DNA from 3 places in the Thermoanaerobacterium sp. R66 genome. Region 2 is predicted to be linked to each of the others. Evidence: riboswitches for the same ligand, from Rfam matches in the RefSeq annotation. Region 2 holds a riboswitch; each other region holds the start of a gene.
The links. A riboswitch is a leader RNA that binds a small molecule or an ion and turns the genes downstream of it on or off. The one in region 2 is predicted to bind cyclic di-AMP.
Positions count from the first base shown of each region.

Region 1: it holds a riboswitch for cyclic di-AMP, as region 2 does, so the genes downstream of both, JJQ93_RS02250 (C40 family peptidase) here and JJQ93_RS04810 (cell wall hydrolase) in region 2, are expected to answer to the same signal.
Region 3: it holds a riboswitch for cyclic di-AMP, as region 2 does, so the genes downstream of both, JJQ93_RS11550 (NAD/NADP-dependent octopine/nopaline dehydrogenase family protein) here and JJQ93_RS04810 (cell wall hydrolase) in region 2, are expected to answer to the same signal.

Region 1 is NZ_JAEUWW010000001.1:487,597-496,447, reverse strand. Features, by position in the region: gene typA (translational GTPase TypA) at 1-1,018, opposite strand, end outside; gene JJQ93_RS02250 (C40 family peptidase) at 1,166-1,861, opposite strand; cyclic di-AMP (ydaO/yuaA leader) riboswitch at 1,865-1,995, opposite strand; gene JJQ93_RS02245 (AEC family transporter) at 2,184-3,104, shown strand; tRNA gene JJQ93_RS02240 (tRNA-Leu) at 3,154-3,238, opposite strand; gene JJQ93_RS02235 (nicotinate phosphoribosyltransferase) at 3,357-4,391, opposite strand; gene JJQ93_RS02230 (DUF441 domain-containing protein) at 4,410-4,859, opposite strand; gene JJQ93_RS02225 (lytic transglycosylase domain-containing protein) at 4,900-5,454, opposite strand; gene coaE (dephospho-CoA kinase) at 5,474-6,070, opposite strand; gene polA (DNA polymerase I) at 6,118-8,721, opposite strand; gene JJQ93_RS02210 (DUF4349 domain-containing protein) at 8,792-8,851, opposite strand, start outside.
Region 2 is NZ_JAEUWW010000001.1:960,721-969,571, reverse strand. Features, by position in the region: gene aroA (3-phosphoshikimate 1-carboxyvinyltransferase) at 1-325, shown strand, start outside; gene JJQ93_RS04825 (response regulator transcription factor) at 344-1,030, shown strand; gene JJQ93_RS04820 (sensor histidine kinase) at 1,020-2,390, shown strand; gene JJQ93_RS04815 (hypothetical protein) at 2,482-2,625, shown strand; cyclic di-AMP (ydaO/yuaA leader) riboswitch at 2,683-2,811, shown strand; gene JJQ93_RS04810 (cell wall hydrolase) at 2,811-3,635, shown strand; gene JJQ93_RS04805 (TMEM165/GDT1 family protein) at 3,700-4,263, opposite strand; gene JJQ93_RS04800 (hypothetical protein) at 4,501-4,818, opposite strand; gene JJQ93_RS04795 (hypothetical protein) at 4,887-5,552, opposite strand; gene JJQ93_RS04790 (hypothetical protein) at 5,609-5,770, opposite strand; gene JJQ93_RS04785 (hypothetical protein) at 5,862-6,242, opposite strand; gene JJQ93_RS04780 (ROK family transcriptional regulator) at 6,469-7,617, shown strand; gene nagB (glucosamine-6-phosphate deaminase) at 7,636-8,406, shown strand; gene JJQ93_RS04770 (cytochrome c biogenesis CcdA family protein) at 8,497-8,851, shown strand, end outside.
Region 3 is NZ_JAEUWW010000001.1:2,305,821-2,312,556, reverse strand. Features, by position in the region: gene JJQ93_RS11560 (N-acetylmuramoyl-L-alanine amidase family protein) at 1-65, opposite strand, end outside; gene JJQ93_RS11555 (cobalamin B12-binding domain-containing protein) at 191-1,843, opposite strand; gene JJQ93_RS11550 (NAD/NADP-dependent octopine/nopaline dehydrogenase family protein) at 1,840-2,940, opposite strand; cyclic di-AMP (ydaO/yuaA leader) riboswitch at 3,049-3,172, opposite strand; gene JJQ93_RS11545 (RNA-guided endonuclease InsQ/TnpB family protein) at 3,436-4,533, opposite strand; gene tnpA (IS200/IS605 family transposase) at 4,530-4,931, opposite strand; gene JJQ93_RS13105 (methyl-accepting chemotaxis protein) at 5,330-5,848, opposite strand; tRNA gene JJQ93_RS11530 (tRNA-Leu) at 6,673-6,736, shown strand, end outside.

The DNA.
Region 1 (8,851 bases), 470 kb from region 2:
TAAAAAGCCTTTCTCTTAAATGCCTTGATGTTACGTATTTGCCTTCTCTACCTGCAAACGGACTCGTATTTACGCCAAATGTCATGGAAATGGTTGGCTCTTCTATTTCAACAAAATCTACAGCCTCTGGCTTTTCTGGGTCGGCTATCGTCTCTCCAATCTCAATGTCGCTTATGCCTGATACAGCTACTATATCACCTAATTTAGCATCATCAACCTGCACCCTTTTCAAACCTTCATATTGATACAGATTGCTTAATTTAACATTTTGCAAAGACCCATCTCTCTTGCATATTGCCACATTTTCACCTGATACGATTTTACCTCTAACCACTTTTCCAATGGCGATTCTTCCAATGTAATCATCATAGTCAAGTGTGGTAACAATAAGCTGCAGTGGATCATCTATATTACCTTCTGGCGCCGGAATCTCTTTTAAGATAGTATCAAAAAGAGGACGCAAATCTACTGATTCATCCTTTAAACTTAACTTAGCAATGCCTTCTCTGGCAGAAGCATATACTACAGGAAAATCAATCTGATCATCATCAGCACCCAATTCAATAAAAAGATCAAGGACTTCATCGATGACTTCCTCTGGCCTTGCATCAGGTCTATCGATTTTGTTCACAACTACTATAGGTTTTAAATTAAGCTCTAAAGCCTTGCTTAATACAAATCTGGTCTGAGGCATTGGTCCTTCGAAAGCATCTACAAGCAATAATACACCATCAACCATTTTTAGTACCCGTTCTACCTCGCCGCCAAAATCAGCATGTCCAGGCGTATCGACTATGTTTATCTTTACACCATTGTACCTTATGGCAGTATTCTTCGAAAGAATAGTTATTCCTCTTTCTCTTTCCAATTCATTTGAATCCATTACTCTTTCTTCGACTTTCTCATTCTGTCTAAAAATGCCACTTTGCTTAAGCATTCCATCTACTAAAGTTGTTTTCCCATGATCAACATGCGCTATTATAGCTACATTCCTTATATCGTCCCTTACAAACCCCATTTAGGTTAACTCCTTCCATACAAATGCAAATTTTATACAATATATAATGATATATTAATATGCTTAAATAGTCAACAAACTATAAATATCACCTAAAAATGCATCAAAAAAAGACACATGAAAGTGCCTTTTTGTCTTTATGCATATTTACTGTATAACTCTTCTGGCTGTAGCATAATGAGCGCTGTAGTAGTCTTCATACAAAGAGCTTATCATGACTTTTCCAGCACCAGATGAAGCGTGCATAAACTGTCCATTTCCTATGTATATCCCAGCATGGTTTATTATGCTGCTCCCTAATGTCTTAAAAAACACCAAATCTCCAGGCTGCAAATTAGCTTTGTCAACGTACGTACCTACTGTAGCTTGATCATCAGCTACCCTCGGCAAAGTAATTCCGACGCTTTTAAAGACGTATTGAGTAAAACCGGAACAATCAAAACCCGATGGAGATTCACCACCGTAAACATACCTCGTTCCTAAAAACTCTTTTCCAAAGTCAATAAGCCTCGAGGCAATGCTTCTATCAACATCACCCCTTGACACCGTACTTGAAGACCTTAATGAAAGGTACTTGCCGTATATCCAGCCTACAGTTCCATCTGAAAGCTTTATGTTGTACCAGCCATTATCCTGTCCAATCACTGTAACCACATCGCTATAGTTTAACTGTGTAATAACCTTTGACGACAAGCTTCCGCCATTTCTGACATTTACACCGTTTCCAATGACAACGCCACTTCCCAGATCTGCTGCATAAATATGTGTAAGCATCGAAGAACCCACCATCGTCATACCGAAAACGGATACACCAAAAATAAATTTACCTAATTTGCTATTCATAGCTAATCTCCTTCCTTTTGCCTCCGGAGTTAGTTGACGGGTGCGGGATAGAAGGTACCCCTACTGCATATGGCAGATTAACCCCAAACATGAAAAATCCTCCGTACCTAAATAGGATTCGGCAAGATTGCTAATATGTACAAGTTTCTTTTATTTTATCAAAAACGATTAATAAAGTCAATGTTTTCATAATAATTTTTTAAGATTTTTTTAATAAACTCTTAATATATTTTATAAAAAATTTATAAATTTGTTACAATCTCTATAAACAAGCGGCTTATTGTAGTATAATTTTACTTGATGTACGAAAAGGAGGATATAAATGAGCCAAATAGTCATACTTCAAAAAATCGCAATAAGCATCATCATAATATTTTTTGGTTACGCAGTAAAGAAAATGAAATTTTTACCTGCGGAAACAGGAAAAGTCCTGAATAGTTTTATAATCTACATAACATTGCCTGCCAGCATCGCAAAAGTTTTCTTGACTACAAAAGTAAATACAAACTTATTCGTTTTGACATTATCAGGCTTTGCTTTTGGTTTCATCACTTTTATTATAGGCTTTTTAGCCTTTAGAAACGCAAATTTAAAAAGAGAAACAAAAGGTACTTTGATCATATCTCTCTGCGGATACAACATAGGTCTTTTTGCTTTCCCGTTTGTCCAACAAATCTATGGCAACAATGGTCTTTTGCACATCGCAATGTTTGACATGGGAAATTCATTTAATGTCTTTGGAATCGCATATATCGCTGCATACGCATTTTCTCAGAGTGATAAATTAGATCTGAAAAAAGTATTTAAAAAGATCTTGTACTTTGTACCTTTTGACACTTATATAATAGCCTTCCTTTTGAATGTCATGGGTGTTAAATTCCCAAGTTTAATCGTCAACCTGGCAGAGCAAATTTCGATGCCGAATACAACATTAGCTTTGTTTGTAATAGGGTATTTTCTTGATTTTAATTTAGAAAAGGATGAAATTTTATCACTAGTTAAAGGACTTGCCATAAAATATGCGCCAGGCATAGCACTGTTTTTTGTCTTGCCTATGTTTTTCAATACTGCATCGATGACAATTAAAGCTATAATGTTAGGGACCATCATGCCGACAGCGCTTGTAGCAGTCATATATTCTGATGAGAGAAATCTAAACACCAAACTGGCATCGATCTTTATAACGACAACGACGATTGTTGCGATTGTATTCATGTCAATTATAATGGTAAAATGGCATTAAAAAAAGCCTTTTGAAAGGCTTTTTTTATGTAAAATATTTATTTTCATTTTGGTGCGGAGGGCGGGACTTGAACCCGCACGGAAAACTCCATACGCCCCTCAAACGTACGCGTCTGCCTATTCCGCCACCCCCGCGTCACAATATCGTCAGCACATTAGTCATTATATAATGTTTTTTTGTTTGTGTCAATACCTTTTTGCATAAATTGCGATTCAGTAAGTATTATATAGACAAATATGAATTCATGCCTGTCTATATTATCCTTTTTAATTTTGCATTCTCTATCCTTCCAGGAATTCGGCCTCTTTTTGCAATAGGTTCTCCTTCTACTTCTTTAATATCCATCGTCATGTCTATAGGAGATGCATCTGATATATAGCTGCCAACGCCAAATGCATCTGCACCGCTTAATGCAAGCTCTTTTATCCTTTCTGGTGTAAGCCCACCAGACACAATGATCTTGACATTGTCAAATCCTTTTTGATTAAGCCTCTGCCTAAGCTCATACACAAGACTTGCCGTTACGCCTCCTCTCTCAGACGGCGTATCCAATCTTATGCCATACAACCTATCTCCTAAAAATTCAGCCACCCTCAATGATTCTTCAATTTCATCTTTAAATGTATCTACTAAAATAGTTATTTTCTCATCTTTAGGCGTTATCTCACTGTAAGCTTTAGCTATAGTAAGAGTGTCGCCAGCTATCAGAAAAGCCGCATGTGGTACTGTCCCCTTTGGCTCGCGTCCTAAAAGCTTCGCGCCTAATATGCAACTGGCATCATCAGCGCCACCTATTAGTGCTGCCCTTTCCATGACAGGAGCCACTGCAGGATGCACATGTCTTGCACCAAAACAAAGTAAAGGCTTGTCTGGAATAACTTCTTTAAGCTCTCTTGCTGCAGTAGCCCATCCGCATGAACTTGCCAACATACCCAATATCACAGTTTCATACGTACCAAACTCGCTGTACGGTCCAATGATTCTCATAACAGTCTCTTTTGGTTCAAAAGTCTCTCCTTCATCTATAGACCACACTTCAATGTTTTTATCTTTTAAGACATTTTTTACTTCAGGCAACCCTGCAAAAACACCACTTTTTCTTGCAAATATCTCTGCCGTAACGACTTTCCCGTCTATTCCTAAATGCTTTAAAATATCTTGCGTCCTTAGAAAATAAACGTCTGTAGTCGCGCCATTTTTTATTTCGTCATGTGTGGCAGAAAAAAATTCCCTATCGCTACTCACCTTAACTTCCCTTAAGTCTTCAAGATGCTTTATAATTTTCATATGTATTCTTCTCCCTCTCTATAATCTAAATATCCTAAGTAAGATTGTCGTAATGCCAAGGGCTATCATTGGTCCAACCGGTGCTCCCTTAAAGAAGCTTACACCAATCACAGTACCCAGCAAAACACCTACAACACCATTTGTATCTACTTTCATGGCATTAAGGCCTATAGATGCCAATACAGCTACAATTATCCCAGCAATAACTGTAATAACCCCTTCCATGCTTTTTGCAGCATTTAAAAAATCATCAACTGATACTTTGCTCATTGCAAGAGGTGACAAGGCTCCCATAGTCAATACTATTATACCAAGATTCATGCCATTTTTCGATACAAATTGATTAATTATTTCCAAGTTCATAAGTTTAATAAAAAGAAGCATTAGAATAGCAGCCGCAACATTGTTGTTTTTTCCTATAATGCTGAAAAACAACATGATGGATAGAATCAAAACCCCAAAATCCATTTATGATCCCTCGCAACATAATGTTGTGCAATGTTTCAAACTATCTGTATAAATTTGTGTAAATCTTATAATACTTAAGCACCTTTTTAATGTACTTATCCGTCTCTGAAAAAGGCACTTTCTTGAGATTGCTGCCATTTTCCGAGTACCTCTTGTCCTTTAACCAATTTGAAACATTGCCACTTCCTCCATTATATGCGGCTACTGCCAAAGTGACATCATTATTAAATTGTTTTAAAAGGTATTTTAGATACCATGTTCCTATATTTATATTGTAATCTGGATTAAAAAGCATATTAACGCTAAAATTTTTAATGCCTATGTAATTAGCAACCCAAGTTCCTGTCTCAGGTATCACTTGCATAAGGCCTATAGCCCCTTTGCTTGAAACGCTGTCAGGATTAAAATTGCTTTCTGCCTTTATCATGGCAAAAATCAAATTAGGGTCTACTCCATACTGATTTGAATAGAAGTACACCTGTTGACTGTATTTTTTAGGATATAATTGCTTTAGAAACCAATTTGTCTTAACTCCATATACCGTCAAGACAGTAATCGCTGCTACTATCACCAATATGACTTTTTTAAACTTCAATATAATACCTCCAGATGTTCTATTTTGAAAAGCGCCCCCACAACAGCTCAACTTGTCTTTTTATGGCATTAAAATCCTTGCAGTTATTAATTATAAAATCTGCGTACTTCATTTTGTCCTCTATAGACATCTGGCTTTTAATACGGTTCAGTGCGTCTTTATAGCTTAAATTGTCTCTTTTCATAAGCCTTCTAATCTGTGTCTTTTTATCAACAACCACAAGCCATACTTCATCTACCATATTAAAAAGCTTCATCTCAATTAACAATGCTGCATCAAGCACGATGGCTTTCTCTTTGCCTTTTTTTCTCTCTTCCTCTATTATATCTTTTATCCTTTTTATTATTTCCGGATGCGTAATTTCATTTAATTTATTCAATTTTTCTTTATCAGCAAAAACAAGGTTACCCAGTTTTCTCCGGTCTATCTCGCCATCTTTTCGCAAAATTTCTCTTCCAAACACACTTACTAATATATTATATGTGTCAGTACCCTTTATCATAATCTCTCTTGAAACTACATCCGCATCAATTATTACTGCTCCAAGGCTTTTTAATATGGATGAAACGGTGCTTTTCCCTGACGCTATTCCGCCTGTCAATCCGATTACCCTCACCATCGCACCTCCAATCTATATAATTTAAAAGTGTCCAAAAGACACTTTTATTTTGCATCATACCAATTTTTCCCTTGCCCTATATCTACGACCAAAGGAACTCTTAACTTTATGACATTTTCCATTATCGATTTTAAAAGCTCCTTGACTATTTCAACTTCATCAGGATGTGTGTCAATTATAAGCTCATCGTGCACCTGAAGAATGAGTCGCGATTTCAATCCTCTTTCCTTTAATTCATTGTACACTTTAACCATCGACATCTTTATTATATCCGCAGCACTGCCTTGAATAGGTGTATTCATCGCCATTCTCTCACCAAAAGACCTTTGGTTAAAATTTTTTGAATTGATTTCCGGTATGTATCTTCTCCTATTTAAGATTGTCGTAACATACCCATTTTCCTTTGCAAATTTGACTATTGAGTCGATGTAATTTTTGACGCCCTTGTACCTATCAAAATAATTATCTATGTATTCTTTCGCTTCTTTTCGCGATATCTTTAAGTCTTTAGACAAGCCGTAATCGCTTATACCATATACAATACCAAAATTGACAGCTTTTGCTCGCCTTCTCATTTCATTTGTCACTTCTTCTTTTGAAACCTTAAAAACTTCTGATGCCGTCCTCAAATGTATATCCTCATTGTTCAAAAATGACTCAATAAGTTTTTCGTCCTCAGAAAGGTGTGCAAGAACCCTAAGCTCAATTTGAGAATAATCAGCAGATATTATAAGCCCATCTTCATGGCTCGATACAAATGCCTTTCTTATTCTTCTGCCAAACTCTTCTCTTACAGGTATGTTCTGCAAATTAGGCTCTGTTGAACTAATTCTCCCTGTCGCAGCAACAGTTTGTTTGAACGTAGAATGAACCCTGTTATTTTCATCCATGATAGGAATGAAGCCATCTATGTACGTAGATTTAAGCTTCATAAGCTGTCTATATTCTATTATTTCTCCTACTATTTCGCTATATGGTATAAGCTCTGCAAGAACTTCCATATCAGTTGAATACCCTGTTTTAGTCTTTTTTATTGCTGGCAAATTTAATTTGTCAAACAAAAATTCTGACAACTGCTTTGTAGAATTAATATTAAATTCGTATCCAGCAACATCGTAAATATCTTTTACAATTTTATCTGTCTTTTCATCTATTTCTTTAGAAATACTTCTAAGTACATCCTTATCTAAAGTAAAGCCGTATACCTCCATAGATTTTAACACTTCAATAAGCGGAATTTCAACATTATTTAAAAGATCTTCCATATCCATCTCTCTTATAAACAACATGAGCTTATCTTTTAACTTGGATAAGTTTGATGCAATTGAACACATATAATCGATTAAAAGCCTTTTGTCAATATCGTCATAGTTCTTTTTATTTCTGCCCTTACCCACTATGTCATCTATGCTTTGCAAATCCTCTTTCAAGTATTTTTTCAATACCCGACTTATGTCATAATTTGACTCAGACGGATTTAAAAGATATGTCATTATGGCCGTATCGTAAATCTTGCAATTAATTTCAATGCCGCAGTATGAAATGTTCACCAAAAAATCTTTTAGATCGTGTCCTATCAAAGTAAGTTTCTCGTTATTAAGCAATTTAAAATTGTCATAATCATCAATCTCTACAAAAAATGATTCATCACCACAAGCAAACGATACTGCTTTTATCTTTCCCTCATATATGAACGGATACAGTGACAAAACATCAAACTTTTCCAAAGCATTTTTAACGTATGTAAAATCTCTCACAGGCCATTCTCTAATATCCTTTGCATCACGACTATCGTCCTTTAAATCTGCAATGAGGCTTGAAAATTCCAACTTTTCAAACATCTCTTTAAGCTTATTAACATCGTAATTTTTTACCACATATTCATTCAAATCAATATCAATAGGAACATTTCTCTCAATCGTAGCAAGCCGTTTGCTTAAAGCAGCTAATTCTGCATTATTTTCTATATTTTCCTTTACTTTCCCTTTTAACTTATCTGTATTCATTAATAAATTTTCAATTGATCCAAATTCCTTAATAAGCTTTATGGCCGTCTTTTCCCCTATATTTGGTACACCGGGAATATTGTCTGATTTATCTCCCATAAGCCCTTTTAGATCTATGAATTGAAGTGGCGTTACTTCGTACTTTTCAAAAACTGCCTTCTCATCATACTCGTCCATCTGTGTTATGCCTTTTTTGCATATTTTTACTTTTACGTTTGTCGATACAAGCTGAAGCGCATCTCTATCGCCTGTGACGATAAGCACATCCATCCCACTCTCCGATGCAATGTTTGATACTGTTCCGATGATGTCGTCCGCTTCAAATCCCTCTATCTCGATGGTTTTTATATTAAACGCACTTATCACATCTTTCAGAGTATCCACCTGCTCTACAAGCTCCTCTGGCATCGACTGACGAGTTCCTTTATAAGCACTGTACTCCTTGTGCCTAAATGTAGGGGCCTTTTTATCAAAAGCTATTGCTATGTAGTCAGGCTTCTCCTCATTCAGCAATTTAAGAAGCATCATTGAAAAACCGTATATTGCATTTGTATGCATTCCTTCACTATTCATCAAATCAGGCAGAGCAAAATATGCCCTGTACATCAAGCTATTACCATCTATGATCAAAAATTTCGACATACACTCACTCCTATTTAACTTCTTGTAATCTAATATACCGCAAAAAAAAGAGGATGTAAATTGTCCATGATTATTTTTTGAACAATCTATATCCTTTATATGCAAGATATATAAGTATTGCAAATGGCAA
Region 2 (8,851 bases):
TATTGCCGTAGCAGCAGCTTACGCTGATGGTACTACAGTTATAAAAGATGCTGACGAACTAAAAGTAAAAGAAAGCAATCGCATAGACACCATGGTAAGTCAATTGAAGAAAATGGGCGCCGACATAGAAGCTACAAACGATGGCATGGTAATTCGTGGGAAAGAAAAGCTGTATGGTGCTACGGTTGACAGCTACAACGATCATAGAGTTGCTATGTCATTAAGCATTGCTGCTCTAAAAGCTGATGGCAGTACAAAGATAAAAAATGCAGAATGTGTGAATATTTCATTTCCTGATTTTTATAGCGTACTTAATGTGCTATAATAAAAATTGGTGATTTTAATGGAAGAAAGCATACTCATAATTGAAGATGAGAAAAGAATTGCAAGGTTTTTACAGATAGAGCTTGAACATGAAGGTTATAGTGTGGCATTAGAATATAGCGGCAATAGTGGCTTAAGAGAGGCTTTAGATGGAAATTACGATTTGATAATCTTAGATTTGATGCTTCCCGGTTTGGGTGGTTTTTCAGTATTGAGAGAACTGCGAAAGAAATCATCGACGCCTGTAATAATTTTAAGCGCAAAAGATGATGTAAAAGACAAGGTATTTGGGCTTGATATAGGTGCTGATGATTATCTGACTAAGCCGTTTTCGATTGAAGAGCTTATGGCGAGAATAAGAAACGCTCTTAGAAAAAATGCAAAGTCAAATGCTAATAAATTGGTATATGATGGCATAACAATGGATTTGTCTACATACGAAGTAAAAAGAGACGGAATAAAGGTAGAGTTGACGAAAAAAGAGTTTGAGCTTTTGAAATATTTGATTATAAACTCTGAAATAGTGCTTACAAGGGAAAACATACTGGAGAATGTATGGGGCTACAATTATATTGGTGAGACTAACATAGTAGATGTGTACATAAGGTATTTGCGAAGTAAAATTGATGAACCGTTTAATAATAAGTTGATACAGACGATAAGAGGTGTAGGATATTCTTTAAGGAAAGAAAAAGATGAAGATTAAAAGCTTTAAATTATCAATAAAGTTGAGAATTGCATTGCTTTATGCTATCATATTTTCATTTATTTTAATAGTGCTTAATGCATCTGTGTTATACGGTCTCAAATATTACCTTGTATATCAAGCGTTTGACGATATACAAAATCAATCAGATGTCATAGTCGAAAAGCTGAAAGAAGTTGATGGCATAATAACAAGTGTAGACAAAGATTTGCTTTTCGGATCGTCAATAGGTGAAAATATGTATTTAAAGATTGTGGATTCGCATGGAAAAATTGTGTACGTGTCTTCACCGCATTTGATTGGTATACCATATGATAAAAATATAAATGCACCTACAAAAATAGAAAAAGATGAGACGCATATAGCATATATAAACAGAGAGTATACTTACGGGAATAAGTTTTTTTACATTCAGGTTTATGAAGATTTAAAAAATCAGTATTTTTTCTTAAAGCTTTTGTTTGTGATGATGGCTGTTTCCGATGTCATTGGAGTTTTGGTGTCTTTTTTTGCAGGATATTTTATAACAGGTAGAGCATTAAGGCCTGTTGATTATATGGTGAGAGAAGTTCATGCAATCGACGAGAAGAAATTAAATAAAAGATTGAGCGTTAACGGAAATAATGATGAACTGTCTAAGCTCGCTGCTACGTTTAATGACATGCTGGACAGGCTGGAAGACTATTTTAAAAGGCAGAATGCATTTATATCAAATGTTTCCCATGAGCTTAGGACACCTTTGTCTATCTTGAAAGGATATATAGAACTTATAGACAGGTGGGGGAAAGACAACAAAGATGTACTGGAAGAGTCTATAGGCGCTTTAAAAAAAGAAGAGCAAGAAATGGAGATATTGATTGAAAGGCTTTTGATGCTGGCAAGAGGAGATAACAAGACGCTTAATATAAATAAGAAATTATTTAATGTTTATGAATTGATTGCAGAAATAGTCAGGGATGCTAAAGTGATTTTCAATGAAAAAAGCATTGAAATTTTTTGCCATAAAAATTTGGAAGTGAATGCAGATAGGAATCTTATAAAGGAACTATTAAGAATAATTCTTGATAATGCGTTAAAATATACAGACATTGATGGCAATATAAAAATTTATGCAGAAGAAGTAGATAAAAATGTAGCCGTAATAATTAAAGACGATGGCATTGGAATACCTGAAGAAGAGATTCCTTATGTATTTGACAGATTTTATAGGGTTGACAAGGCAAGAAGTAAAGAAACTGGTGGAATGGGTTTAGGACTATCTATTGCAAAGCTTATTGTTGAGCTGCACGGTGGGAGTATTGAAGTGAAAAGCAAATTAAATGAAGGATCTGAATTTAAAATAACAATCCCGAAAATTTGATATATGGGATTGTTATTTTATTTTTAGTGACATACTACACAATATATGGTATAATATATTTATAAATTCACTATATATTGGAGGGTATAAAATGCAAAAAGAAGCGACGAAAAATCAGCAGATGGAAGTAAAAAATTCTTCTAAAGAATATACATGCCCTGATTGTGGTGCACAGTTAGTTCCTGAAAGCGGATGTATTTACTGCCCATTTTGTGGTTACAGTGAATGCCACTAATTGCCTATATTCCCATCAGTTTAATATGGACATATACAATCATTCCCCTTATAATTAAAGTAAAATATGCCGAATCCCCGAAAAGGGGTACGGGGGATCTTTTTTTGGGGTGAATCCACTCATGTGGTAGGGCGTCCCTTTGCCCGAACCCGTCAACTAACCTCGGAGGCAAAAGGGGGATTTTTATGTTAAAAAAATGTATTAAGGTAAAGCCTCTCATTGCATCATTAGCAGCGGCTCTTTTATTTTCTCAGACGGCATTTGCGGCAACGTATACTGTAAAACCTGGTGATAGCCTATACAAGATAGGCTTAAATTATGGCACAACATACAATCAAATAATGAAGCTTAACAATCTCAGTGATACAGTAATATATCCGGGGCAAGTATTAGTTGTACCTGGCAGTGACAACACATATACAGTCCAGAAAGGCGATAGTTTATACTTAATTGCCATGAAGTATGGTACTACTGTAGATGCTTTAAAAAATGTAAATGGTTTAACAGGCGATATGATTTATCCAGGGCAAGTTTTTGTCATACCAACATCGACGTCTGGTACACCATCAACTTCTTCAAGTATAAGAAGCGATGTAACTGCAAACAGAGGTTCTATCCAAAGAGGTGTTATTTCATACACAAATGCTGATTTGGATCTTCTATCAAGGCTTATAAATGCGGAAGCTGGTGGTGAACCATATCAAGCTAAAGTTGCTGTCGGTGCCGTGATAGTGAATAGGGTAAAAAGTGGTATATTCCCTAACACAATACAAGGCGTAATATACCAAGTCGATAGCAACGGTTACTATCAATTTACACCTGTTGAAAATGGCTGGATAAATTTACCTGCCACACCAGACTCAATAAGTGCTGCAAGGGATGCCTTAAACGGTGTAGATCCTACAAACGGTGCACTTTATTACTTTGACACCAGCAATACCAATCAGTGGCTTTGGTCGTTGCCAGTTGCACTAAAAGTAGGCAATATGGTATTTTCTTATGCGAGATAAAAATGATTGTTAATGAGAGGCTAAGAGGAGCAAAATGGATACCGAAAGGTATCCATTTTGCTTTCTATAGAGTTTTTGCTTCGTACAAAGTGATAAAGCCAAATATTATAAAAATGATGGCTGATATGTAATGCAAAAGTTTTGTTGGCAATTTCTTACCTAAATAAACTCCCAATACGATTCCAATGACATCAGCTATGAAAATTCCTGCAGTAGCACCTAATAAAACAAATACAGGATTTTTGTATGTGGCAGTAAGCGCTAGTGTCGAAAGCTGTGTCTTATCTCCAAATTCCGAAATAAAATATGTACTTATTATGGTGAAAACTGGACCGTATTTGGATTTTCTGATTTTTTCATGTCCTTCATGGCCATTTTTTAATGTGATCAATCCAAAAATTAAAAAAGATATGGCAGCCAATAGCTTCACGTATTTTATCGGTATGTACTCTGTAATAAATGAGCCAAACAAAACTGCAATACCCATATTTAAAAGGGCAGCGATTAATATGCTAATTAAGACAGTTCTGGCTTTTATAAATGTGGCAAATGCCATAGCCATAAACTGTGACTTGTCGCCCATTTCAGATGCAAAGACGAGAATAAAAGACGATATTAAAGCATTCATCAAATCTGCCTCCTTGTAATTAGTATGCCAAAAAAATAAAACCTATTACATAATATGTGCAACATATTACGTAAAGGTCTCATTCTTTAAGGCAAAGCCAGGTTAAAACCAGCATGTTGACTTTGCCACATATTTATATATGTGAACTACTCCCCTTTACATAGACTATATAATATTTTTAAAAGACATCTACTTCATTATATAATAAGTCAAAAAATTATGTCAATGCAATTTGTTTCATTTTCTAATTTTTTTCATGTTTATTAATTTTATTATGCCTCCATAAATGAAGGAAAGACCAATTATGGCCGGTATTATAAATGATATTATATTTAACACATCTGTCTCATCGATTACGGCAATTATCATGGGTAATAATATTATCAAGCCAATAATTATTTGTATAAAAGGATATTTGCCAACCCCTTTTATGGGTTCAGGAATTCGTCCCGTTCCAATATAATAGCCAGGGGTGTACTGGTTTTCTTCCCACTCTTTTAGTTTATCTAATTCCTTCTCAAATTCATTTTTTTTATTCGACTCATTGTCTTTCATAAATAACACCTCTTAATGTAATGTATTGAAACATTCTAACTTTAGAATTATTATACAACTTTAATTTATTAATTCAATATGAAGCCGGGTGACCAATGAATTTTATTTTTGTAGTCTACAATATCGTTAATTAGTCTTTTCCACAACGGATTTTTAATAGCATTCGAAGGAGTAAAATCAGCATTGTTTTCTATCCCATATGTTTTTAGTCCCTTCACATCTTTTTTTACAATTTCCACTAATTTATCATTTATGTCTTTCATCTTAGTAAACTTAGCCAATTGTTCTTTATTTAATTTAATAATTTCGTCTTTGTTGTATGCATAAATGTCAAATGATTGAGGAGGTCTATTCAATATTCGGCTTATGTACAATGAAAATTCCTCTGGAATGTAAGATATAATGTTACCCATAGGTATTTCTTCCATTGCATTATGTACATATATATCTACCAAATCAAAAATATCATTGCTCTGATTTAAAAATTCATTTCCCAGAATGTTAGCATTACCGATTGTAATTTGTTTACTATGCAAAGAATCATTTAATATTTGATCAGTTTTTAAGACTGATGATGCGAAACCAGAGGTATCTTCAAAAACTCTCCTTGAAAGGTAATTGTTTATATTTACTGATTTTAAATATAATAAAAGATTAGAGATAGACGAAACCAATAATAATGCAATCAAGCCAATAAATATAAAAATCCATAAATTTTTATGTTTGATTGTCATAAATACTCCTTTCCAGACCATTTAGTCTAAAATTTATTTGCAGAGAAATGAATATCTTATATTTTATCCATACCAGTCATATGCTTAAAATAATAACTTCCATTAGCATTTACCTTGGTACGAGGTGCATTAAGCAAAAAGTCATTCAATCCAGCATTAAGTCCAGATTTTACTTTTGATATGACCATATTTGTTTCAGAAGTCACGTCAGATATCACTAAAAAAATTAAAATACATAACATTATAAATGTACTAATAACGATATATAGCTTACGAACATGCAATTTTTTCAATCTCCTTTCAAATTTTTTAATTGATTAAACGCTTGTTAATTGCTTTAATATAATGATTTTTGGATATTTCTACTGCAATTGCATCTTTTGTGTTAACATTTGGAATAGAGTATAAATTAGTGCCAACTTTATAATAGTTTGAAAAAATCGTATTATTTATATTTGCCTCCCCAGTTGAAAAGTATTTAATAGTACCAATTTTCTTGTCAATAGAAGTGACATCATCAGATGTGCCAACATAAGTCTCACCATTTAAAATGATAATTTTAGAAAATGCCCAGCTTTTTTCTTCATGATAATTTGAGTTGTTTTTTGAGCAACCTGCTGTAAAAGTCAATGTAAATATTAATATTGCCATTGATACAATTTTTACTATAAAATTTTTTCTCTTATTCATAATTATATGCTAACCTACTTTCGCTTTTTGTCTGTCTAATTTTCTCGCATAATTATAAAACATATATTCTACAAAAATTTAGAAATTCCTCCTAAATCGTACGTAAAAATTATTTACAAAAGGATGTTTTTGATGGTATAATATTATTAGATAAAAGTTCGATGTTCGAACTAATTTTTTTAAAGGCAATTGGTTCTGGCAGTGAACTAATTAGGGAGGTGATAAATTGACGCAGTATAGGAAGGGTACTAATTATCTTATCAAAAATATGAACACGGCAAATGTTTTAGATGTCATTAAAAAAATGCAGCCTATCTCCCGCATTAAAATCTCTAAAGTCCTTAATATGAGCAAGTCGACAGTATCAGGAATAGTAGATGAATTGATAAAGGAAGGTCTTGTGAGCGAGGAGGGATTTGGAAATACCGCATCTGCAGGCAGAAAACCTATTGAGCTTACTTTTAATCCTAATGCGAAATTTTCAATAGGTATCGATATAGAATCGACAAATACAATTGGAGTGCTTACAAATTTGGAAGGAAAAATAATAAAAAAGATAAAAAGACCCACAGGAACAAAAGAAGAAGCTTTTTTAAATACGGTCAAAATCATTAAAGAATTATTGGAATATCAAGAAGAAATAACAGGCATAGGTGTTGGAGCTCCTGGCATAACAAATATAGAAAAAGGGACAGTGTACGCGCCGGGGCTTTCGTGGGTTGACTTTAACCTTTTTTCTAAGTTGAAAGAAGCGTTTGACTATGACATATTTATAGACAATAGCGTTAATTACGCAGCATTAGGTGAAAGATGGATAGGTTCATGCAAAGATGTTAACAATTTTGTACTTGTAACGATAGGAAACGGCATCGGTTCTGGTATATACATCAATGGGAAATTAGTAAGGGGTCATAAATACACAGCAGGGGAAGTTGGATACATGGCTATAGGCAGAGATGTTTTAGGTAAAAAGTATTTATACGAAGATTATGGGTATTTTGAAAGCAAAGCATCGCTTTTAGGTCTTGTCTCCACATTAAAGAATATGTCGAATGGAAAATTTGGTACGATAAAGGATTTTGTTAATGGATATTTGGCAAAAGATGAGATTTGTATCAGAGCTTTTGATGAATTCATAGAAAATTTAAGCATGGGTTTTGCCAACATCATTAGCATATTAAATCCGGAGCTTATAGTCATAGCAGGCGATGTGATAAACTTAGGCATCGATATAGTAGATAGTATAAAAAAGCTAATTGATAAAATGGTCCCGTTTGATGTAAAGATCATATATACAAAGTTAAATGAAGATGCCGCCGCAATAGGTGCATCTGCAGATGTTCTTCTTAAGACAAATTACTTAATATTAATATAAAATGAAAGGATGATTCTTGTGAGATTAATAATAACAAATGACTACGATGAAATGAGCAGAACTGCAGCGGAGATCATAAAAGAACAGATAAACAGAAAAGCGAATTCTGTATTAGGTCTTGCTACAGGTTCTACACCGCTTGGAACTTATAGAGAGTTAATCAGGATGTACAATAATGGAGAGATTGATTTTTCCTACGTCATAACCTTTAACCTTGATGAATATGTAGGACTGCCAGATGACCATCCTCAAAGCTATCACTACTTCATGTATAAAAATTTATTCAATCATATAAATATAAAAAAGGAAAATATTCACATACCAAAAGGGATTTCGGACGATTTTGATAGAGACTGCAGATTATACGATGAGGAGATAGAAAAGTTTGGAGAAATTGATCTTCAATTGTTAGGTTTAGGTGTTAATGGGCACATTGGTTTTAATGAGCCTGATGACTATATAAATACAAAGACACACATAGTAGATCTGGCAGAAGAAACAATAAATGCAAATAAGAGATTTTTCAAAAGCATTGACGAAGTTCCGAGAAAAGCTGTAACAATGGGGCTTGGCACGATAATGAAATCAAGGAAAATTTTATTATTGGCATCTGGTAAAAACAAAGCAAAAGCTATAAAAGAGACTTTAAACGGCTATCTTACGACAGATGTTCCATCAACTGTTTTATCATTGCATCCTGATGTCACAATTGTAATAGACAGTGACGCTGCTTCTTTGATAGATTTGGAGAAAGCAAGAGAGAATGTCGATATTATTTCAAAGCTATAGACAATCGTTTATAGCTTTATTTGTTTTTAAAAATTCGATGTAGTATAATTAAAGTAAACGACCCCTCTATAGGGGGTAAGGGGGATTTAAGTGTCTTTATTTGCAGCGTTTTTAGGTGGTATTGTTTCGTTCTTTTCGCCATGCATTTTACCGCTAATACCTGTTTACGTGACGTATATTTTCGGCGGTAAGAAGAAAAATTTTTTCAATTTGTTTTTGTTTGTATTAGGCTTCAGCATCGTTTTTGTCCTCATGGGAGCTACGGCCAGTCAATTGGGAAAATTTTTTGTTTCATACAAAGTTCTATTTAGAAAAGCCAGTGGCATAATAATATTATTATTTGGACTTTATATGATGGGCATCATAAAGCCGGCTTTTCTGAGCAGAGAAGTGAAACTTAATGTTTCTAACAGAAAGGAGGGGTATTTTAGCAGTTTCATTTTTG
Region 3 (6,736 bases), 1.3 Mb from region 2:
AAATAGCCATATCCTATAGCACCACTGTCAGAACCGCCATGGCCAGGATCTACAACTATTAACAATTATTCATCACCTCCTATTGTATTTGCCTCTCCTTATAATATGTTTTTCTCAAAAAAAATTTATATAGAAAACATAAAAAAAAACGGATGTATATTTTGTGTATACACCCGATAATAACTATTTTTTAAGCTACGATTATGAGTTTTTGGTAATTTTGAATTATGTTATATATTCTTTCTTCCTCTTTAATAATCCTATTGCTATCATAGTCATAGGCATAGCACGCACCATTTACGACCTTTGTAGTCAGCATGCCACTTGCGCTTTTATTTCCTTTAAGATGCGGTGCGTCTAAAATTCCCAATTTTATCGCCAATGATAGTGTATGTGGATCTGACAGCGGATCACTGCATAGTGTATTAAGATCCTTTATGGCATTGATTATTACCATCGCATCATTTATTAGTTCCTCTTTCCTCTTTAAAACATCTAAATCTTGAGTAAAATCAAACATGCCAGATAAGGTATTTTTTATTACAGCTTTTACAATCTTCACACTTTCTATTATATCATCTGGCGTAGCAGCATGATGTGCTTCACAAAAACCTACAACATGATATATGTGAGGCTTTATCGCCATGGAAAGATATGCGCTGGAAGCAAGCTGCCCTTTCGCCTCAAAAAGATCCTGCGGCATGCTTGCAAGCCCTGCCCTCGCCTGTCTAAATACCCTAAAGTTATCATCCTGAAGGCTTTCAACAAGTTCTATGGATGCCAGCATTTTAGCAAGATCCATTTTAGGAGATGTAGCCGGCGGAACGTTAAACATAAACTGTGCTATATATGTCTTTACACCCATTCTCTTAGCATTGTACGCTGCAAGATAACTTGCCGCCACATAAATGGCATCATGTGCATCTCTAAGCCCCCAGTGATGTGCTTCATTTACCTCAACAGGTATGTTTCTGTCGCCGTGCCACTTCATCAACATCTGGTTCTCTCTAATGGATTCTTCTATTTCTCTTGGCCCCCTGCCATCTAGTACATTGTACCAGCAAAGGGGTATAGCTGCCCAGGCATTGTTTATCGTGTCTTTTAACACTTTTGCCATTTTAAAGACATCATTCGTTCCACTGTAACATCTAAGCAGCGGATAATTTCCACGCCTTGACTCATCGTAAAGTCTTTTAAATTCTTCTTCAGTCCTTATAGGCACACCACCTGCTCCATCAAGCGATGCTTTATACTTTTTATCAAAAAAGTGCTCTTGCGTATTTTGGTCAGGGGCTATAGATATCACATCGAGAATTTTTTCTTCCGCAATCCTCCTTACACCTTCAAGTGTATCTGTATACGAAGGCAACCCAAAGTGATGCCTTATTATAGGATATGGATAGCTTTTCTCAATCCTTTCAACCACATCTTTACCATATTCTATTTCGCTATGTGAAGCTTTCTCTCCTCTTAGGTATGAAATTGTGTACTCATCACCAAAAGTTCCATCAAAAATTTCCTCAAATATTCCTGACTCTTTTGCAACTAAGCAATTGGGCTCTGTGCCTCCAAATATCCATCTAATATTGCTTAAACCATATTTTCGTATTTTATCTTTAAGCTCATTCAATATGATTTTCAGCGTTTCTGGAGTCAGTCTATAACTTACACCTACTATATCAGGTTTCTTTAAACGCACTGTATCTACCAACTTATCAATAGATGTAGCAGGACCTAAAAAATCCACTTTATACCCTTCCTGCTCTGCCATATTTAAAAATCTATATACTCCCGCAACATGGACGTCATTTTCTATAGAAGCTGCAATAATATATTTTTTCATGCGACAGTGATCTCCTCCTTTAACCCCTCTATCATTTCCTTTATTTCTTCTACGCTTTTTCCTTCCAATCCTAGTTTTCCTACTGTGCGCCCGATTTTCCAGTAGTTCACCTCATGCATACACGATGCTAAATGAATTATGGAATCTATAGTATGAGTAGGAATGCCTAATTGTTTGCCAATCGATGAAATAGGCACCAAACTCATTGGCACATCTTCAAAAATGTACCTACAATTAAGATTTTTTGGCGCAAGCAAGCCTCTATAAGCATCTGTCTTTTGAATCGCATCATACAGATTGTCTGCAATAACGCCGTATGCATCTTTAAGCCAATCAAGCGCTGTAACAGCATTGACACCTAAAGCGTGGGCAACTGCTATTCTCTCCCTGTCCATTCTCTCCAATATTTTAGCCACCGACGGCGATATACCTTCAAGATAATATTGAAAATCACCTTCTGTAGTCTCTATTCTTGCAGAGTTCAAAAGTGTAGGCGCTGGATGAAAGATAGAACCTATATTATTTAAACTAGTCTCTAAAACATTTTCAGCAGGTACTATCTGCGAATAAGCCAATCTCAATAAATCAACAACATAATCAGCCTTCCAAGCCGGTATAGATGCCAGTGAAACCACATCTTTTATCCTGAAAATTTTTGAAATGCCATTATTCGATCTGCAAGCATATATAAACGTATCAGTCTCTGCTACTACCACATTTATATCGTCTCTAATTTTAACAATGTTATAAAACTCTATAGCGCCAAAAGTTCTTCCCGGATTCAAAACTATTATCTGATCATTTCTCAAGTGTGGTAACATTTCATAAGCTATGTCACTGTGGCCAGACGCAGGAACTGTCACCATGATTATGTCTGCATCTTTTATAGCGTCTTCCATATCGTCAGTGACCATATTAAGCTTTGCAAATCCATCTACAACTCCTTCAAGATGAATGCCACCATTATTTAAGATAGAAGCTAATTTTTCACGAGATCTGTTGTACAAATTGACTGTAAAACCCATCAGCGAAAGATGTGCCGCCATCGCCTGCCCACCATTGCCGGCACCAATGACAGAAAAAATAGGTAATCTCATTTAAAAACCTCCTTCTATTTTAGGGTATTAAAAAAGCCATAGAGAAAATCTATAGCTGAAACCCGGTAACTAATAGAAGGTAGTTGTACCGAATATATTCATGCTACTTCCTCCTCTTTCAACGCTTACGAGGTTAGCTGACGGGTTAGGGTCGAAAGATAACCCCTCCATACAAATGGATTCACCCCAAAATTGGTTTCCCCGTTTCATACGAATTCAGCGTTATAGCATATTATTAAATTAATTAAATTATACCATAGCAAAATTCCATTTGCAAATATATTAAAAAAATGTAAATTTTGTAACAAAACTGTGTCTAAATTTATAAACACTCTGGTTGCAGTGGGCGGTTATTTTTCTGGTGAACCTACTCCATCCTATAGAGGGTGGAGCTTCCTACTTCATAGACCGTTGCCTACTGCTATTCACAGTAGGTCTTACACAATCTCCATAGGCGTAACTTCGGGAGGAACCTTCCCTACAAAATTATTACTCTTATACTGCTATGACTAATTGTTTTAATCCTTCATACAGCACATTTATCGCTGCATTTACATCTCTGTCTATCTCTAATCCGCACTCGCATTTGTGTATTCTTACTGATAAGTCTTTTTCTACTATTTTCCCGCATCTTGAACATCTTTGTGATGTATATGCTGGATCTACTTTTACGAAGATTTTTCCCTCTTTTTCTGCTTTATACTGGAGATATTTGTCTAACATTCCCCATCCTGCATTTGCTATCGATTTTGCAAGTTTATGATTTTTCATCATATTTTTTACTTGCAAATCTTCAACGCATATGATGTCATTATGTTTTACTATGTTATAGCTTATCTTATGTAGATAGTCCCTTCTTTGATTCGCTATTTTTTCATGAAGTTTCGCTAATCTTTTCTTTTGCTTTTCTCTGTTTTTGCTTCCTTTCTTTTTTCTTGATAATTGTCTTTGCAGTCTTTTTAGTTTCTTCTCTGATTTTTGTAGCCATTTAGGATTTGAGTATAACTCTCCATCTGATGTTGCAGCTATTGAGTTTATTCCTTTGTCTACTCCTATTGCTTTTTCTCTTATGACTGTTTTTTCTTTTTCTTCTTCTACTTCAACTGACAGATTTATATACCACTTTCCTGCATGGTATTTTATGTTTATTGTTTTGACTTTTGTTGGATCAAAGTTTCTATGTGCTTTGATTTTTATATGCCCTATATTTTTTATGTATACATATCCTTCTTTCCCAAAGTTTCTTTTTGTTTCGCATTGTGGAAGTGTTATTGATGTGTAGTGATATTTATCTTTGAATTTAGGATATTTGGCTCTTTTGTCAAAGAAGTTTTTATATGCTCTATCTAATCTTCTCAACACATCCTGTAATATTTGCGACTGTACTAATTTGTATTCTGGATGTTCTTTTTTATATTTTGGAAGCATGTTCTGCTGTTCTTTATATGTAAGTCCTTTGCCATATTGTTTGTAATGTTTTATTCTTTGATCCAGTGAATAGTTGTATAATTTGCGACATAAATACAATGTATAAAAAAGCTTTTCTTCTTGTTCTTTTGTGGGTTCTATGAAAAAATGCTGACATGTCATCATCTTTTCTCACCTTGGCTTTCTATATACTGTTTTATAACTTCTATAGGTGCACTACCAGTTGTAAGAAGACAGTAACTTCTTGACCAAAAATATTCTTTCCAAAGTTTTTGTTTTATCTGCGGATATTCTTTTTTTATGAGTCTAGATGATGCACTTTTATAAGCATTTATGAATTTTGATATTTCAGAATTAGGTTCTGCTTTGAAAAGTATGTGTACATGGTCTTTATCGTGATTCCATTCTTGCAGTGATATATTATAATTGGATGATATATTCTCAAATATCTCCTTTAATCTATTTGATATGTTATCGTCTATTACTTTTCTTCTGTATTTTACAACCATTATAAGATGATAATACAATAAGAATACTGAATGATTATTATTATCTAATATCAGCATTATATCACCACTTCACTCTTTTACTCCTGATAATATTATAACATATAATTCCATGGTAGACAATAGAAATTCATCTCCCACCTAAAGAGAATGGGAGACTTCTTTCAAGCTTTATTAAAATAATCGAATCATTATGTTTACCAGAAGATCTATCAGAAGAAATTTTGAAGTAGAATGAAATACATCTTTCATGCTTTTAGAGTTCAGTCTAAGAGTATGCTTAAAAAATATTTTTTATCTTCTCTGATATTTGTTTGATAACAGCAATTGATAGAAGCAAATTATTGCCTCTATAAAATAAAAGCACTCCTGCAAAATAAGCAGAGGTGCGCTATAAATTCAGATTTTTTTCTTGAGCAAATCGAAAATAAAAAATCCACACTGCTTTTATAATCCTATAAATTCCTTGCCAATTCTTCTAAAAGTTGAGAAGTAGCGCTTAATTCTTCTATGGATGAACTAATTTCTTCAAAAGCAGTAGCTTGTGTCTCAAAAAATGAACTTGATGCATTTATTTTGTCAGAAATACTTTTAATAGATTCCTGTATTTTTACCAATATTGAGTCTATTCTACTTATTGATTCACTGCTGCTATTAGATAGCTTTCGTATCTCTTCAGCAACTACAGTAAAACCCTTACCTTTTTCACCAGCTCTTGCGGCCTCAATGGCTGCGTTCAATCCCAATAAATTAGTTTGTTTAGAAATATTCTGAACAAATTTTAAAATATCATCAGTGCCCTTTGTATTTTCAATAGCTTTATTTACTTCTTCCAATATCTTAGTATTAGAATTAACCACAATTTCGACTCCAGAGGAAACCTCTTGAATGGCCGAAGATATTTGCTCAAGCGATGATGCAAGATTTTCGGATAGTGATAATACTTTGTGTCTTTTTTCTAAACTTTTCCCCATAAGTAAAACCCCAATTACAGTATCATCGTAGTCTTTTATAGGGATAGCATATGACTTAAACGGCACTCCATACACTTCTTTCGGTACATCTTTTATAATGTAGTTTCCAGTTCTAATGGCTTCAAAAGCTGCACCACCTTCTGGAATTGCATCACCTACTTTTGCATTAATAGGAAGCTCATCACAATTTTTTATCTCCAAATATTTTTCTCTATCTACAATGGCAAAAGATACACTGTCCTCAAAAAGTAATGGTAAAAAAGTTGTTAACTTATTAAAAAACTCAAGCATTTCATCTTTAGATACAGTTATCAATTTTAGTCCTCCTTAATTCGTTAATTTTTTAACTTCTCATAAAGCGCTATAATAAATTATATAGAATTAACGACTTTTGTCAAATTTAGCTAATATTTTTCGATCCCTCATAGGTAAGCTAAAAACATTTATTCACATCTTTTGTAAAATTGTAAAATTACTTTCTTTTTATGTAAATTAGGCCAATATCAATCAATCATTCTTGATAATTTTAAACATCCCACCTTCCTATAAACCTTAAAAGTAATTCCTAAAATATCTCGATATCCTGTGCTTTTTGCCTTATCCAATGTAGACGACAAATTTAACTTTATATAAATATATTCTGCATAATTCCTCTAATTCCTTCTTTGTAAATTAAATAAAAAAACAATTGATTACTATTGGTCACTTTCATCATCAAATATGTCAAAATTTTATTGTAATCTACACCGAATAATATGGCATAAAGGTATTGACTAATAGTCTTTTATGTAATATAATTAATGATGTCGCTGGTTGATGTGATTGCCGGAGTGGCGGAACTGGCAGACGCACAGGACTTAAAATCCTGCGGGCCTTTAAAGCCCGTAC